4 regions of the Streptomyces venetus genome follow, and region 4 is predicted to be linked to each of the others. Evidence: riboswitches for the same ligand, from Rfam matches in the RefSeq annotation. Region 4 holds a riboswitch; each other region holds the start of a gene.

What was found. A riboswitch is a leader RNA that binds a small molecule or an ion and turns the genes downstream of it on or off. The one in region 4 is predicted to bind cobalamin.
Region 1: another riboswitch for cobalamin. It lies ahead of ABEA82_RS36385 (cobalamin biosynthesis protein); the one in region 4 lies ahead of ABEA82_RS06005 (ribonucleoside-diphosphate reductase subunit alpha).
Region 2: another riboswitch for cobalamin. It lies ahead of ABEA82_RS26015 (energy-coupling factor ABC transporter permease); the one in region 4 lies ahead of ABEA82_RS06005 (ribonucleoside-diphosphate reductase subunit alpha).
Region 3: another riboswitch for cobalamin. It lies ahead of ABEA82_RS22470 ((2Fe-2S) ferredoxin domain-containing protein); the one in region 4 lies ahead of ABEA82_RS06005 (ribonucleoside-diphosphate reductase subunit alpha).

What each region holds. Positions count from the first base shown of each region.
Region 1 is NZ_BAABET010000015.1:81,942-86,132, reverse strand. It holds gene ABEA82_RS36395 (inorganic phosphate transporter) at 1-975, shown strand, start outside; gene ABEA82_RS36390 (hypothetical protein) at 1,010-1,231, shown strand; cobalamin riboswitch at 1,388-1,526, shown strand; gene ABEA82_RS36385 (cobalamin biosynthesis protein) at 1,628-2,563, shown strand; gene ABEA82_RS36380 (cobyric acid synthase) at 2,566-4,074, shown strand; gene cobN (cobaltochelatase subunit CobN) at 4,071-4,191, shown strand, end outside.
Region 2 is NZ_BAABET010000008.1:179,105-183,295, reverse strand. It holds gene ABEA82_RS26030 (energy-coupling factor ABC transporter ATP-binding protein) at 1-429, opposite strand, end outside; gene cbiQ (cobalt ECF transporter T component CbiQ) at 426-1,175, opposite strand; gene ABEA82_RS26020 (energy-coupling factor ABC transporter substrate-binding protein) at 1,181-1,549, opposite strand; gene ABEA82_RS26015 (energy-coupling factor ABC transporter permease) at 1,546-2,253, opposite strand; cobalamin riboswitch at 2,284-2,468, opposite strand; gene ABEA82_RS26010 (serine/threonine-protein kinase) at 2,546-3,880, opposite strand; gene ABEA82_RS26005 (MDR family MFS transporter) at 4,065-4,191, opposite strand, start outside.
Region 3 is NZ_BAABET010000006.1:544,645-548,835, forward strand. It holds gene ABEA82_RS22460 (HipA family kinase) at 1-135, opposite strand, end outside; gene ABEA82_RS22465 (APC family permease) at 285-1,784, shown strand; gene ABEA82_RS22470 ((2Fe-2S) ferredoxin domain-containing protein) at 1,800-2,171, opposite strand; cobalamin riboswitch at 2,235-2,356, opposite strand; gene ABEA82_RS22475 (hypothetical protein) at 2,517-3,308, shown strand; gene ABEA82_RS22480 (Rieske 2Fe-2S domain-containing protein) at 3,299-4,191, opposite strand, start outside.
Region 4 is NZ_BAABET010000002.1:244,224-248,414, reverse strand. It holds gene ABEA82_RS06010 (ribonucleotide-diphosphate reductase subunit beta) at 1-228, opposite strand, end outside; gene ABEA82_RS06005 (ribonucleoside-diphosphate reductase subunit alpha) at 228-2,588, opposite strand; cobalamin riboswitch at 2,711-2,850, opposite strand; gene mctP (monocarboxylate uptake permease MctP) at 2,986-4,191, opposite strand, start outside.

The sequences.
Region 1 (4,191 bases), on a different contig from region 4:
ACCTGGCTGGTCGGCCTGCCGTCCAGCTCCTCGCACGCCCTGATGGGCGGCCTGATCGGCGCCACGATCGCCTCGGCGGGCGTCGGCGCGGTGCACGGCGACGTGCTGGTCACCAAGGTGCTGATCCCGGCGATCGCCGCGCCGCTGGTCGCGGGCATCGCGGCGATGTTCGCCACCCGGCTGACGTACTCCCTCGGGAAGAAGGCCGACGGCAAGGCGTCCGAGAAGGGCTACCGGGCCGGCCAGATCGCCTCGGCGGGCCTGGTCTCCCTGGCGCACGGCACCAACGACGCCCAGAAGACGATGGGTGTCATCACCCTCGCCCTGGTCGCCGGCGGCGCCGTCGCCCCCGACTCCGACCCGCCCCTGTGGGTCATCCTCTCGGCGGGGCTCGCCATCGCCCTCGGCACCTACCTCGGCGGCTGGCGCATCATCCGCACGATGGGCAAGGGCCTGACGGACCTTCAGCCGCAGCAGGGCTTCGCCGCCCAGACCAGCGCGGCGACGGTCATCCTGGCCTCCTCCCACCTCGGCTTCTCCCTCTCCACCACCCACTCCGTGTCCGGCTCGGTGATGGGCGCGGGCCTCGGCCGCAAGGGCGGCGTCGTCCGCTGGTCGACGGCGACGCGGATGTTCGTCGCCTGGGCCCTGACCCTGCCGGCGGCGGCCCTGGTGGGCGCGCTCGCCGAGTACGTCACCGGCTTCGGCGACTGGGGCACGGCGGTGGTGGCGGTCTTCCTGGTCGCCTCCAGCGCGGTGATCTGGAAGCTCTCCCGGCGTGAGGTCATCGACCACACCAACGTCAACGCCGCCGAGGAGACGGAGCCGGCCGGTGTGGTGACCACGGCGATGGCCGCGGTCACGCCGCCGCCGGCGGGCGGCACGGCATCGGAGGAGTCGCTGCCCACGTTCCCGGCCCAGGCGGAGGCCGAACGGGAAGCCGCCGCCACGACCACCACGTCCACCCCGGTCTGATCCCGCCCACGCGGTTACAAGGAGAACCTCTGCCATGAAGATCGACTGGGCGGCCCTCGGCTCCGTCTTCGGCGTCAGCCTCGTGGTCACCGTGGCCCTGGTGGGCCTGTTCACCCTCGGCATCACCGGCCTGTCCCGCCAGGAGCGGGCGGCCGCGCAGGGCGGTTCGGCCGGCCTCGCGGTCACCGGCGCGTACGCCTGCTTCGCGGCGTGTGCGGCGGCCGTCGGGTACGGGATCTACCTGATCGTGGCCTGACCACGACTGCTTGTCGCCGGGCGGCGCGGGGCTTCGGCCCTGTGCCGCCCGGTTGTCGTGTGCGGGTGTCGTGTGCGGGCGACTCGGCGTCGTACCGCCCCCACCCGGTGTGGGGTTCTGCACACTCTCCCCTCGCAGGTCAACGGCAAGTTGACGGCCGTTCGCGGCCGTGGTGGACTGCCGGGGCCAGTACGGCGGCAGGAGAGGAAGCCGGTGGAAGTCCGGCGCGGTCCCGCCACTGTCACCGGGGTAGTGATCCCCGGGAGCCAGGAACTCTCACCGCCGGTCTAGTCGAACCAGGGCGTGGACACCCTGAGTGAGGACATATCGCGATGCGCGGCTGCCGTTCGAGGTCGAGTACCCCGCCCCTGACCGCTTCCGTGGGCGGCTGAGCCCATGGGTGCCGGTCGCGTCTTCGCGTACGGCGCCGCCGCCGGCCTCATCGGTGACCTGCTGCTCGGCGATCCTCGCCGAGGGCATCCCGTCGCCGTGTTCGGGCGGGCCGCGGGTGCCGTGGAGCGGGTGTTGTGGCGGGACCACCGGGGGTGGGGCACGCTGCACACCACCGTGTGCGCGGGCGGTGCCGTCGCGCTCGGGGCCATCGCCGCACGTGCCGTCCGTACCTCCGCCGTCGCCTCCGTCGCGCTGACCGGCGCCGCCACCTGGGCCGTGGTCGGGGGGACTTCGCTCGCCCGGGAGGCGCGGGCCATCGGGCGGGCCCTGGAGGCGGGGGACGTCGAAGCGGCCCGTGCGCGGCTGCCGCATCTGTGCGGGCGGGATCCGCAGGCACTCGACGCCGACGGGATCGCCCGGGCCGTCGTCGAGTCCGTCGCCGAGAACACCTCCGACGCGGTCGTGGGGGCTCTCGTGTGGGGGGCCGTCGGGGGTGTACCGGGGCTTCTCGGCTTCCGGGCCGTCAACACCCTCGACGCCATGGTCGGGCACAAGTCCGCCCGGTACCGGCGGTACGGGTGGGCCTCCGCCCGGCTGGACGACCTCGCGGGGTGGCCGGGGGCCCGGCTGACCGCCGTGCTCGCGACGCTGGCCGGACCGGATCCGCGCGGGGCCGTACGGGCCTGGCGGGCGGACGCGGCGAAGCATCCGAGCCCCAACGCCGGGCCCGTGGAGGCCTCTTTCGCCGGAGCGCTCGGGGTGCGGCTGGGCGGGACGCTCTCGTACGGCGGGCGGGTGGAGCACCGGCCCGTGCTGAACACGGAAGGGCGTGCCGTCGACACGCACGACGTCGCACGGGCCGTGCGGCTGTCGCGGCGCGTCACCTGGCTCGCGCTCGGGGTGTGCGCCGGTGCGCGGCTGTTGAAGAGGGGGCAGTGAGTATGAGCGGTGGGCTTCTTGTCGCCGGCACCACCTCGGACGCCGGCAAGAGCGTCGTCACGGCGGGGATCTGCCGGTGGCTGGTCCGGCAGGGCGTCAAGGTCGCGCCCTTCAAGGCGCAGAACATGTCCCTCAACTCCTTCGTGACGAGGGAGGGCGCCGAGATCGGGCGTGCGCAGGCCATGCAGGCCCAGGCCTGCCGCGTCGAGCCGACCGCGCTGATGAACCCCGTGCTGCTCAAGCCCGGTGGCGAGCGCAGCAGCCAGGTCGTGCTGATGGGCAAGCCGGTGGGCGAGTTGAGCGCGCGCGGCTACCACGGGGGGCGCCAGCAGAAACTGCTCGGGACCGTTCTCGACTGCCTCGCCGAGTTGCGGGGCACGTATGACGCGGTGATCTGTGAGGGGGCCGGTTCTCCCGCCGAGATCAATCTGCGGCGGACGGACATCGTCAACATGGGGATCGCGCGGGGCGCGCGGCTGCCCGTGCTCGTCGTCGGCGACATCGACCGCGGCGGGGTCTTCGCCTCGTTCTTCGGGACCGTCGCCCTGCTCTCGCCCGAGGACCAGGAGCTCGTCGCCGGGTTCCTCGTCAACAAGTTCCGCGGGGACGTGAGTCTGCTGGAGCCCGGCCTGGACATGCTGCACGGGCTCACCGGACGGCACACCTACGGCGTCCTGCCCTTCCGGCACGGGCTCGGCATCGACGAGGAGGACGGACTGCGGGTGTCCCTGCGCGGCACGGTGCGCGAGTCGACCGTCGCCCCGCCCGTCGGGGAGGACGTCCTGCGGATCGCCGTCTGCGCGATCCCCCTCATGTCCAACTTCACCGACGTGGACGCCCTGGCCGCCGAACCGGGTGTGGTGGTGCGGTTCGTGGACCGGCCGGAGGAGCTCGCCGACGCCGATCTCGTCGTCGTCCCGGGGACCCGGGGGACGGTCCGCGCGCTGGAGTGGCTGCACGAGCGGGGGCTCGCCGAGGCGCTGCGGCGCAGGGTCGCCGAGGGGCGGCCCGTCCTCGGCGTCTGCGGCGGCTTCCAGGTGCTCGGCGAGCACATCGAGGACGACGTCGAGAGCCGGAAGGGGAGCGTGGCGGGGCTCGGGGTCCTTCCCGTCCGCGTGCGGTTCGCCCGGGAGAAGACCCTGACCCGGCCGGTCGGGGAAGCCCTCGGCGAGCGCGTCGAGGGCTACGAGATCCATCACGGGATCGCGGACGTCACCGGAGGGGAACCCTTCCTGGACGGCTGCCGGGTCGGGCAGACCTGGGGCACGCACTGGCACGGCTCGCTGGAGTCGGACGGGTTCCGGCGGGCCTTCCTGCGCGAGGTGGCGGCCGCCGCGGGCCGCCGTTTCGTGCCCGCGCCCGACACGTCGTTCGCCGCGCTGCGCGAGGAGCAGCTCGACCGGCTCGGCGACCTGATCGAACAGCACGCGGACACGGACGCGCTGTGGCGGCTCATCGAGTCGGGCGCGCCGCGAGGACTGCCCTTCATCCCACCGGGAGCGCCCGCATGAGCACTGTGTTGTTGTTGTCGACCGCCGACACGGACCTGCTGGCGGCCCGGGCCGCCTCCGGTGCCTCGTACCGGATCGGCAATCCGACCCGTGTGGACGCCCGGGAGGAGCTTCCGG
Region 2 (4,191 bases), on a different contig from region 4:
GAGCAGATGGGTGGGCCGGTCGGCCAGGGCGGTGATGTCCAGCGCGGCGAGCGCCTCCGCCACCCGCGCCCGCACCTCCCCGTCGGGCAGACCGAGGTTCAGCGGACCGAACGACACGTCCTGTTCGACGGAGGCCGCGAACAACTGGTCGTCCGGGTCCTGCACCACCAGCTGGACGGTCGTCCGCAGCCGCGTCAGGCCCTTGCGGTCGTAGGTCACCGGCTGCCCCTCGACCGTCAACCGGCCCTCGTCCGGGCGCAGTCCGCCGCTGAGCAGCCGCATCAGCGTGGTCTTGCCGCTGCCGTTGCGGCCGAGCAGGGCGAGCGCACGCCCCTCGGCGATGTCGAAGTCGAGGCTGCTGAGCACGGCGGGGCCGTCCTCGTAGGCGAAGGACGCGCCCCGCAGGGCGACGAGGGCGGGCTCGCTCATGTCAGCGGCCTTTCCAGTGCGAAGGTGAGGACTGCCAGCGCCGCGAGGAGGGCACAACTGGCGGCCGTGAAGCGGACGGAGACGCGGGCTTCGGGCAGCAGGACGCGCAGCGTGCCGTCGTAGCCGCGCCCGGCGAGACCGGCCTGGAGGCGGGCCGCCCGGTCGAAGGCCCGGACGAACGCGGTGGCGCCGAGCCCGCCCAGCGAACGCCAGGCGGCGGCCCGCGAGGTGTGCCCGAGCCGGGCGGCCTGCGCGTCGCGGACCCGGCGCACGGAGTCCAGCAGCAGGAAGCTCATGCGGTACGTCACCAGCGCCACGTCCACGACGGGCGCCGGGATCCCGGCCCGGACCAGCCGCGGCAGCAGGTCCGACATGGGCGTCGTGAAGGCGAACAGCAGCACGCCCAGGGAGGCCGCGGAGGTGCGTAGCAGCAACTCACCGGCCCGGACCGGCCCGTCGTGGGCGAGGGAGACGAAACCCCCCGGGCCGCCGACCTGGACCAGCAGCGTGACCGCGCCCGTCACACAGAACCCCAACGGCACCCGATAGGCCCGCCACAGCCGTTGCCAGGGCACACCGGCCGGACCCAGCAGCACCACCAGGGCCGTCACGAGCACCAGGGCCGCGCCCGGCCAGGGCGGCAGCGAGACGGCCAGCACGGTCAGCCCCAGCCCGAGCACGGCCTTGTCCACGGGATGACGGCGGCGCCAGCGACTGCTGTGCGCCGCAGCGTCGATCGGCAGCACGCGACTCAGGCCCTCTCGACCGTGGACTCCTCGGCGGCGTCATGCTCCTGGCTCGCCGCGACCCGCTCCAGTGCCCGCTGCTCGCCCTGCCGCCGCCCCCGGCGCAGGCCGAAGTAGTAGGCGAGGACACCGGCGCCGAGCGCCGCCTGGAGGGAGAACAGGGCCGACTCGATCTCACCGGACGGCGGTTCGTACAGCGGCGAGAACCACGGCTTGTAGTCCGGCTTGATCTCGGTGATCGCCGTCTCGGCTTCGCCGTCGGAGCCCGTGAACGGCTCCTTCTTGTGGTCGCCGAGGCCGAGTGCGAGCGGCAGCACGGCGAGCGCGGCCACGAGGACCAGCAGCAGAACGTTGATCTTCGTGTTCCTGCTCATCGGGTCACCGCCTCGGTCCCGGCCTCGGTCCGGGACCGCTTCTCGGCGAGGAGCACACCCAGCCGGGTCAGTTCGCCCTTGCTGGACTGCACCAGCAGCCGCATCACGAGCACCGTCAGCAGACCCTCGCTCACCGCGAGCGGAATCTGCGTGACCGCGAAGATGGAGCCGAACTTGCCGAGCGCCCCCAGGAACCCGCTGCCCGGGTCGGGGAAGGCCAGCGCCAGCTGCACGCTGGTGACGCAGTAGGTGGACAGGTCGGCGACGAACGCGGCGAAGAACACGGTGACCATCAGCGGCACGTCGAACCGCCGCAGCAGCTTGTACACCGCGTATCCGGCCCAGGGCCCGACGATCGCCATGGAGAAGACGTTGGCGCCGAGCGTGGTGAGACCACCGTGCGCGAGCAGCAGGGCCTGGAAGAGCAGGGTGATGGTGCCCAGCACCGCCATGATGGGCGGCCGGAACAGGATGGCTCCCAGGCCCGTGCCGGTGGGGTGGGAACAACTGCCGGTGACGGAGGGCAGCTTCAGGGCGGACAGGACGAAGGTGAAGGCGCCGGAGGCACCGAGGAGCAGAGTGCTCTCGGGATGCTCGCGCACCTCACGGGTGAGTGACCGGGCCCCGTGGATGACGAACGGCGCCGACGCGACGCCCCAGGCGACCGCGTGCGCCGGAGGAAGGAAACCCTCGGCTATGTGCATGGCTCAGCAGACCCTCTCCAGCACCTCGTGGATGGTTGACGCGCCTTGGCCGGTCTCCTGGCTCACGGGTCCCACCGCCCGTACTCCGCCTTCCCGGGTCCCTGAGGACCCAGTGGCCGCCCGCGAGGGCCGGAGCCGGACTTCCCGATCACAGTGGCGAGGGCCGCACCGGCATCACACCGGATTTCCCGTTCACCAAGGCGTGGTGACAGTAGTGCCGGGACGAGGGCGATGACAAGCCACCCGAGGGGGCGCGCAAGGGGCGCCCCCCGGCACACCGGCGCAGAACTCCTCAGTCGTCGCCCTCGTCGTCATCGTCCCCCGCGCCCTCCTGGGACGGCTCGGGCTTCGCCTCCTGGGGCTTGTCCGCCTTCTCCGGCTTGGTGTCGCTCGTCTCCTCCGTCGGGGCCGTGGAGCTCGGTTCCGGGGCCGCGGAGGTCGGGGGAGCGGGCGCCGTGGTGGAGGGAGTGACATCGGCCACTGTGCCGACGGTCGGCGCCCCGTCGCCCGCCGGGGCGGACCCGAGAGGGTCGGCGGACTCGGCTGACGAGGGGGCGGCAGGGCTGCTCGCGGACGGGGACGCGTCGGGTTCCGTGCCCTGCGTCGCGGTGTCGTCGGGAGCGAACCACATCATGCCGGCGAGCATCGCGGCCAGGAAGAGGGCCGCAGCGGCGGCCGTCGCGGCCACGCGCGGCCGGTTGCCCGGCGCGTTGCGCGGAGCGGCACGACGTGAACGCCCCTCCCGGGCGGTGCGGGACCCCGTCGGCAGCGCGTACGTGGCCGGGGCGGAGCTCTCGGCCGCCGCGTACGTTCCCGGCTCGGAGGGCGGCGCCGGGAACGCGGCCTCCGGCAGCGGCTCGGGCAGACCCCGCCAGGCGCCGCCGGCGAACCACTCGGCGGTCTGCTGGGCCGTGGGCCGGTCCTCGGGCCGCTTGGCGAGCAGGGCGAGCAGGTAGCTCTCGAAGGCCGGCGGGAGACCGGTGACACCGAGTTCGCGAGGCGGCACGGGGGTGTTGTCGAGATGCTGGTGGAGGAGCGCCACGGCGGTGTCCGCCTGGAACGGCGGGCGGCCGCTGAGGAGCTGGTAGAGCACGCAGCCCAGGGAGTACATGTCGGAGGCGGGGCTCGCGGGCTTGCCCAGGGCCCGTTCCGGCGCCAGGTAGAGGCCGGTGCCGACGATCTGGCCGGTCGCCGTGAGTGCCGCGCCGGGATCGTCGAGGAAGCGCGCGATGCCGAAGTCACCGATCTTGAGCGTCCCGTGGACGTCCAGCAGCAGGTTGGCGGGCTTGACGTCCCGGTGCACGATGCCCTGCTCGTGCGCGGCGGCGAGTCCGGCGGCGGCCTGCGCGGCGAGGGTCGCCACCCGCTCGGCGGTGAGCGCGCCGGAGACGGCCAGCACTCCGGAGAGGCTGTCACCGTCGACCAGTTCCATCACCAGGAACAGCCGGTTGTCGTGCTCGCCGAAGTCCAGGACACCGACGAGGTTGGGGTGGTTGAGACGCCCGGCGGTCTGGGCCTCCAGACGGAACCGGGAGGCCGCCGTCGCGTCCGTGTCCTGCGGCAGCAGTAACTTGACGGCCACCGCCCTGGCGAGCATCTGGTCGTACGCACGCCAGACTTCTCCCATTCCGCCGCGCCCGATCTCAGTGTCCAGCCGGTAGCGGCCCGCTAGCAGCACTCGTCCTCGTCCTCATGCTCGTGGGAAGGTCGTCGCCGCAGGCGCAACTCCCCGCTTTCCCGCGGAGGTTGATGTGGGGGTGCCGCAGCCGACCCAGGATACTGGCGCCACGTGACCGCCGTGGCCACCCGTGTCAGGCGGCCGCGCCCTCCACCCGGCGCGGCAGCAGCGTCACCGCGAGGGCCGTCACGGCGGCGAGGACCAGCCAGGGCACGGCGGCCGGGAGGCCCAGGTCGAGCAGGAAGCCGGTGGCCGCGCTG
Region 3 (4,191 bases), on a different contig from region 4:
TGCCTTGCGGCCCTGTGCGGAGCCGGTGAACTTCACGACGTAGGTACCCAGGTCGTCGGCCTCCACGATGCCGGGGACGGAGCCGCCGGAACGCAGGGGCGCGATGTAGCGGGTGGCGGTGACCTCGGGCAGCATCCCTCAACCGTACCGGGCACCTCGTACGCGGAAGCGATTCCTGATGCCGACCGGAGCCCGACATAAACCACGAAAGCGCCATCAATGGCAAAAATGCCTCACCCCTGCCTGTTGTATGGAGCCGTCCACGCACAACGGGAGTGAAGCGCATGGCCGACGAGATCACGGGCGCGGGGCCGCCACCGTCCGCGAGTCTGAAGCCCGACGCGATCGGGTTCCTCGACGCGCTGGTCATCGGGCTCAACGCGACCTCCCCGGCCTACTCCGTGGCAGCGGTCATCGGCCCGGTCGTGGCGCTGGTCGGCATCTACGCCCCCGGGGTGATGGTCGCGTCGTTCGTGCCCATGCTGCTGATCGCGTCCGCGTTCTACTACCTCAACAAGGTGGACCAGGACTGCGGCACGACCTTCTCGTGGGTCACCCGGGCCATGGGACCGTGGGCGGGATGGCTCGGCGGCTGGGCCATCACGATGACGGGTGTGCTGGTGGTCGGGTCGCTCGCGGACGTCGCCGTGACCTTCTTCCTGCTCGCCGTCGGCCTGGACAGCTGGGCCGACAACGACGTCGTGCGCCAGGTGCTCACCGTGCTGCTCATCCTGGTGATGACGGCCGTCTGCGTCATCGGCATCGACGTGTCGGCCAAGGTGCAGAACGTCCTCATCCTGGCGCAGGTCGCCTGCCTGCTCGCCTTCGCCGTGGTGGCCCTGTACCGCGTCTACGCCGACACCGGCACCCTGGACTCCGTCGAGCCGAAGATCAGCTGGCTGAACCCGTTCGGAGCCGGCGGGGCGCCGCTCACCTCGTCCCTGCTGCTGGGCGTGTTCATCTACTGGGGCTGGGAGTCGGCGGTCAACCTCACCGAGGAGGTCGAGGACTCGGCGATCGCGCCCGGCAAGGCGGCCGTGTGGTCGACGGTGCTGCTGCTGGTGACCTACGTCGCGGTCGCCTTCGCGGTCGTGGCCTACGCCGGGACGGCCTACCTCGCCGAGAACGCGGCGGAGGAGGAGTTCATCTTCGCGCTGCTCGCCGAGGAGGCGATGGGCGGCTGGGACTGGGTGGTGCTGCTGGCGGTGTCGACGTCCGCGCTCGCCTCCACGCAGACGACGATCATCCCGGCCTCGCGCACCGGGCTGTCCATGGCACGCCGGCACGCCCTGCCCGCGCACTTCGGCCGCATCCACCCGCGGTACCGCACCCCCGACGTGAGCACCTGGTGGGTCGCGGGCATCGCCATCGTCTGGTACCTCGTCCTCTTCCACATCAGCGAGAACGCGCTCTTCGACTCCCTGACCGCCCTGTCCCTGCTGATCGCGTTCTACTACGCGCTCACGGGTCTGGCGTGCGCGGTCTACTACCGCCGCGAACTGACCCGCAGCGTCCGCGACTTCCTGCTGATCGGCCTCGGCCCGCTGGTCGGTGCCGGGCTGCTGGCATGGCTGCTGGTGGAGTCCGTGTCGGACATGGCCGACCCCGCCAACTCCTACAGCGGCGTCTCGTGGTTCGGGATCGGCCCACCGCTCGTCATCGGCATCGGCATCGCCCTCACGGGCGTGGTCCTGATGGTCGTGTGGCGACTGACGGCCCCCGCGTTCTGGTCGGAACGCCCCAGCACGGTCGACCCCGCCCTGATGCACGGAAAGGAGTCCTGAAGCTGCCGGTGGTCCTCATGAGCGGCCCGGGCGCCGTTTCGCGAGCGGGCTGAAGGCGTACAGGTCGAGGATCTCGGGCCGGGGGGCGACACCGGGACCGCCCTCCCGGACCCAGTAGACGATGTCCTCGGTCGCGGCGGGGTCGTTGACCAGCCCGAGCCACACCGGCCGCCCGCCGGCCGCCCGGCCCGCGGCGGAGGGCTGGACGACGATGACGTTGGCCTGGTCGCAGACGTCGAGGCAGTCGGAGATCCGGACCGGCGCGGCAGCGCGCAGCCGCTCGGTCTGGGCGGTGTGGTCGACACCGGTCACCTTGCCGCTGCCGCAGCAGCAGTCCCGGCACACGACGATGCGGCACGGAAGCCCTCCGGCCGGCGTTGCGGACATGCCGCACCTTCCCTCTCTCCCGGGGAGATCCGCCCCGGTGGTTCGTCGAGGAGGCGACCGCGTGAGTCTCCTGGCTCTCGGGTCGACGCCGGTCCCGGCCTTCCCACCCTCGCGGGCAGTGGCCTGTCGGGAACGGCTCACCGATCACAGTGGCGGGACCGCGCCGGATTCACACCGGCTTCCTCGTTCCGCCGTCGCCTTGTTCGCCGGTCATCTTGCCATGGGGCCGGGGCAGGACGGCAGTTGCCGACCGGCTTTACGGCTTCGCCCGGCGGTCACGGGCAGGGCCCCGCCGGCGGGTTCGGGTACGGTTCGAGGGGGTTGTGTGAGGAACGGGGAGGCTCGGTGGGGGCGGGGAAGCGGCGTACGGCGGGGAGCGTGGCGTGGCTGCTGATGGGGGTTCTGGCTCTCGTCTTCGGGGTGGCCAGTGCCCTGGAGGTGCGCGGAGCGCTGGACCGGGAGCGGGAGTTCCGTGCCGCGCCGGCGTGCGCCTCGGTCCAGCTGAAGGCGTCGGGGTGCCGGTGGGAGCAGGAGTTCACCGTCCGCAGGGCCGACACGCACCGCGGGGAGCGGAACGCCTCACCCGAGGCGGAGTTGGTGCTGCCCTCCGGCAAGCCCTGGGAGGTGACGTTCCCGCACGCCGATCCGGTGGTGTCGGAGCTGGAGCCGGGCGACAAGGTCGTGGGCCTGATCTGGCACGGGGATGTCGTCGAGGTGCGGGACGACGGCGATCGGCGGCAGCGGACGTCCGATTCACCGGTCGGGTGGCCCGAGGACCGTCTCGGCGGCGCCCTGATCTGCTTCTCGTTCGGGCTGCCCGCCGTCGTCGGCGGGGGGTGGCCCCTGTTCGCGCGGGGCGACCGACGTCATGCGAAGGCGGCCTCGGTGGTACGGGGGCACGGCGTCGGCATGGCCGGCGCGGCCGTCCTGACGCTGTGGGCGCAGTCCGCCAACGACTGGCCGCTCTGGTCGATCCCGGCGATCTGGGGGCCGCTCGCGCTGCTCGGCCTGGCGTCCATGACGGCCTTCGCGATCGCCGCTCTCCGCGGTGGCCTGGACGACAACGCGCCGGACACCCCGGACACACCGGAAGCCGCTGAGCCGGACGCCACGGCCACGGCGTCAGGTCACTCCTGACCCTGGGCACCGGCGGAGAGCCGCGCGCCCCCGCACAGCGAGGCGCCGCCGCACCCCGCGGGCCGGGCCTCGATGGGGACGCCGTTCGCGCGCAGCACCTCGCGGACGTCGAGGATCAGCGGGAACACCTCGTGGTTGCGGTCCTCCCCCTGCTCGTCCCAGGCCCGTTGCTCCGCTTCCACCGCCATGCGGTCCTCGGCGAACACGCGCTCGGTGAAGCGCCGGACGAACGGCCAGGCCAGGTGGAGGAGGCCGGGGATCCGGGGTTTCTCGATCATGAGCAGGCCGTAGGCGTGACACCTGCGCTGCTCGGCGTCCTCGGGGACGTAGGCCGCCCAGAGGCGGAAGGCCGGGCGGTCGGCGTTCTCCGGCACCAGTTCGAGGGTCTGGTACGGGTACTCGGTGCGGATCGTCATGACATCGGCGGTGCCGCCCCCGACCCCCTCGGAGGCCAGCAGGCCGGCGCTGCGGCTGCGTCTTCCCCCGGTGTGGGTGAACAGGTAGCCGGCCTCCACCGAGCGCTCGTCGCTCCGGTAGCCCAGCAGTTCGGGGTGGAGTCTGCCGACCACGCCCCGGTGCAGGAACTGGTGGTTCATGTCGAGGAGGTTCTCGTGCATGAACGAGTAGTGGCAGCGCACGGTCTTGGAGTACGTCATGGTCCGGTACCGCGGTGAGCCGAAGGCCGGCAGCTCGGGCAGCGGCGTGGCCGCGGCCCGCTGCGGGTCGCCCGGGAAGACGAACACCAGGCCGTACGCCTCGCGGACGGGGTAGCCGCGCACACCGCGGGGCGGCCGGCGGTCGCCCTTGGCCAGGTACGGGATCTGTGAGACGCGGCCGTCGCCGCGGTAGGCCCAGGCGTGGTAGCGGCAGCGGAGTGTCTCGC
Region 4 (4,191 bases):
GTTCGCGACGATCGAGTCACCCGTCGCGAAGAAGGCGACCAGGCGGCCGATCAGGTGCTGCTCCGCCGGTGACAGCTTGGCGAGGTCGGCGACGTCCGAGTGGAGGTCGACCTCCTCCACGGTCCAGGTGTTCTTGATGGCGTCCCGGTAGCGCTCGTAGAAGTCCGGGTAGCGCATGGGGCGCAGGGTGAGCTCGAAGCCGGGGTCGAGAAGGTTCTGGGTGGTCATTACTGGCAGGCCTCGCAGGACTCGGGGTTTTCCAGGGAGCAGGCGACGGCTTCGGGGTCCGGTGCCGTCTGCTGCACGGGGACGCTCGCCCGGGCGGCGCGGGCGATACGGGTCGCCGGACGCGACCGCAGGTAGTACGTCGTCTTCAGCCCGGACTTCCAGGCGTAGGCGTACATCGAGGAGAGCTTGCCGATGGTCGGCGTCTCCAGGAAGAGATTCAGGGACTGGGACTGGTCCAGGAACGGGGTCCTGGCCGCCGCCATGTCGATCAGGCCGCGCTGCGGGATCTCCCACGCCGTGCGGTAGAGGGCACGGACGTCCTCGGGGATCCAGGCGAACTCCTGCACCGAGCCGTTCGCCTCGCGCAGGGCCTCACGGCTGCGGGCGTCCCACACGCCGAGCCGCTTCAACTCGTCCACCAGGTAGGAGTTGACCTGGAGGAACTCGCCCGACAGCGTCTCGCGCTTGAACAGGTTGGACACCTGCGGCTCGATGCACTCGTACACGCCCGCGATGGAGGCGATCGTCGCCGTGGGCGCGATGGCGAGGAGCAGGGAGTTGCGCATGCCGGTGGTGGCGATGCGCTCCCGCAGGGCCGCCCAGCGCTCCGGCCAGGCGAGCTCGACGTCGTAGTGGTCGGGGTGCAGCACGCCCCTGGCGGTGCGGGTCTTCTCCCAGGCCGGCAGCGGACCGCTCCGCTCGGCCAGGTCGGCGGAGGCCTCGTACGCGGCGAGCATGATCCGCTCGGCGATACGGGTGGAGAGTGCCTTGGCCTCCGGCGAGTCGAAAGGCAGACGCAGCTTGAAGAAGACGTCCTGGAGACCCATCGCGCCGAGGCCGACCGGACGCCACCGGGAGTTCGACCGCCCGGCCTGCTCGGTCGGGTAGAAGTTGATGTCGACGACACGGTCGAGGAAGGTCACGGCGGTGCGGACGGTGGCGTCCAGCCGGTCCCAGTCGAGATCGCCGGTCGATGTGTCGACAAAGGCACCGAGGTTGACCGACCCCAGGTTGCAGACCGCAGTCTCCCCGTCGCTGGTGACCTCGAGGATCTCCGTGCAGAGGTTGGAGGAGTGCACGACGTGTCCGGGCTCGGCCGTCTGGTTGGCGGTGCGGTTGGCGGCGTCCTTGAAGGTCATCCAGCCGTTGCCGGTCTGCGCGAGGGTGCGCATCATGCGGCCGTACAGCTCGCGGGCGGGCAGGGTCCTCTTCGCCAGGCCCTTCGCCTCGGCCGCCCGGTACGCGGTGTCGAACTCCTCGCCCCACAGGTCGACCAGCTCGGGCACGTCCGAGGGGGAGAACAGCGACCACGGCGCGTCGGCGTTCACCCGCCGCATGAACTCGTCCGGCACCCAGTGCGCGAGGTTCAGGTTGTGCGTACGGCGGGCGTCCTCGCCGGTGTTGTCGCGCAGCTCCAGGAACTCCTCGATGTCGGAGTGCCAGGTCTCCAGGTAGACCGCGGCGGCGCCCTTGCGGCGGCCGCCCTGGTTCACGGCGGCGACCGAGGCGTCCAGGGTCTTCAGGAACGGGACGATGCCGTTGGAGTGGCCGTTGGTGCCGCGGATCAGTGAACCGCGGGCGCGGATACGGGAGTACGCGAGGCCGATGCCCCCGGCGTGCTTCGACAGCCGCGCCACCTGGTGGTACCGGTCGTAGATCGAGTCCAGCTCGTCCTTGGGGGAGTCGAGGAGGTAGCAGGACGACATCTGGGGGTGCCGGGTGCCGGAGTTGAACAGGGTGGGGGAGGAGGGGAGGTAGTCGAGCCGGCTCATGAGCCGGTAGAGCGCGGCGACCTCGTCGACGGATCGGACGGTGTCGTCCTCCGCGAGGCCGGCGGCGACGCGCAGCATGAAGTGCTGGGGCGTCTCGACGACCTTGCGGGTGAGGGGGTGCCGGAGCAGGTAGCGGCTGTGGAGCGTGCGCAGTCCGAAGTAGCCGAAGCGGTCGTCGGCGACGGGGTCGATCAGCGCGTCGAGCCGGGCCGCGTGCAGCCGTACGAACTCGGCGGTCCGGTCGGCGATGAGGCCCTCCCGGTGCCCGACCGCGACGGACTCGGTGAAGGACGTGACGCCCTGGGAGGCGGCCTCGGCGCGGATGCCGATCGTCAGCAGCCGGGCGGCCAGCCGGGAGTAGGCGGGGTCCTCGGAGATCAGACCGGCCGCGGCCTCCGTCGCCAGGTCCCGCAACTCCGCCTCGTCGGCTCGCGCCGACCGGCCGCGCAACGCGGCGGCGGCGACCCGGCCGGGGTCGGTGTCGGGGAGGTCGGCGGTCAGCTCGGTCAGGGTCCGCAACAGCGCGGCACCGGGACCGTCGTGCTGTTCCTCGGCGGCTGAGACCGGATCGGCTGGCGCGATGGTCACGTGGGGCTCTCCCTCGCTCGGCACGGGGCCTCGTCGAGGGCGGGGGGCAGCACACGAGCGCACACGGCGTCGCGTCCACCGGCCCATTCCACGAGGCCCGGACGTCAGGGCACACCGGCCGGCGGCCGGGTGCGCTGTCGGCAGGTCCTCGGACTGACTCCTGTGCGTGACGTCCCTGGAGACAGACATGCACAAGTACACCGTTGCGGGACAGTTCCGGATTCGCACCGGATTCCCCTGCGGCGACAGCGAGCATGAGCATACATCTTGTGCCGGGTTCCGGTGGCACCCCCAGATGTTGTGTCGAACAGGGCAGCGGGCCACCGTGACGCTTTGTCACGGTGGCCCGCTGCGGGGGTGTATGCGGTTGTTCGCGCAGTTTCCCGCGCCCTTGGACCTAGTGCGCGGAACCAGCGGTGGCAGGCGGGAGTTCCACCTGGACCCCGGGGTCGCCCGCGTCCGCCGTGTAGTCCTCCGGCTTGGTCTGGTCGATGCCGTCGGGGGCCTTGACGGCCCTCAGGACGAAGGTCAGGACCACCGTCACCACCACGTTCAGGACGAACGCCGTGAGGCCGATGTAGCCGATCTCGCCGATGCCGGGGATCTCCTTGGCGGAGCCGCCGAAGTGCTTCTGGGTCGGAGAGGCGACACCGTACGCGGCGACCGTGCCGTAGACCATGCCGACCGCCCAGCCCGCGAGCAGCGCCCAGCGGTGGAACCAGCGGGTGAACAGGCCGCCGACCAGCGCCGGGAAGGTCTGGAGGATCCAGATGCCGCCGAGGAGCTGGAAGTTGATGGCGACCGTCTTGTCCATGGTGAGGACGAAGGCCAGCGCGCCCACCTTCACCAGCAGCGAGACCAGCTTGGAGACCTTGGTCTCCTGTTCGGGCGTGGCGTCGGGCCTGATGAAGTCCTTGTAGATGTTGCGGGTGAAGAGGTTCGCGGCCGCGATGGACATGATGGCCGCCGGCACGAGCGCTCCGATGCCGATCGCCGCGAAGGCCACACCCGCGAACCAGTCCGGGAACATGGTCTCGAACAGCTGCGGGATCGCCAGCTGCCCGTTCTGCACCTTGATCCCGGCCGCGATCGCCATGAAGCCGAGCAGTGCCAGCAGGCCCAGCATGAGGGAGTACAGCGGCAGGATCGTGGTGTTGCGGCGGATCACCTCACGGCTCTTCGAGGACAGCGTCGCCGTGATGGAGTGCGGGTACATGAAGAGGGCGAGCGCGGAGCCCAGCGCCAGCGTGGCGTACGTCCACTGGCCCGTCTCCGGCGGCGCCAGCGCACCGCGTGGCGCGCCCGTCGCCGGGTTGGTCTGGCTGAACGCGTCGCCCGCCTTGGCGAAGATGTCGTCGAAGCCGCCCAGCTTGATCGGGATGTAGATGATCGCCACCGCGATGACGATGTAGATCAGCGTGTCCTTCACGAACGCGATCAGCGCGGGTGCCCGTAGACCCGACGAGTACGTGTACGCCGCCAGCACGCCGAAGGCGATCAGCAGCGGCAGGTCCTTGATGAACCAGTTGGTGTTCTCGCCGCCGCCGATGCCCATCACGTCCAGCACGGCCTGGATGCCGACCAGCTGGAGCGCGATGTACGG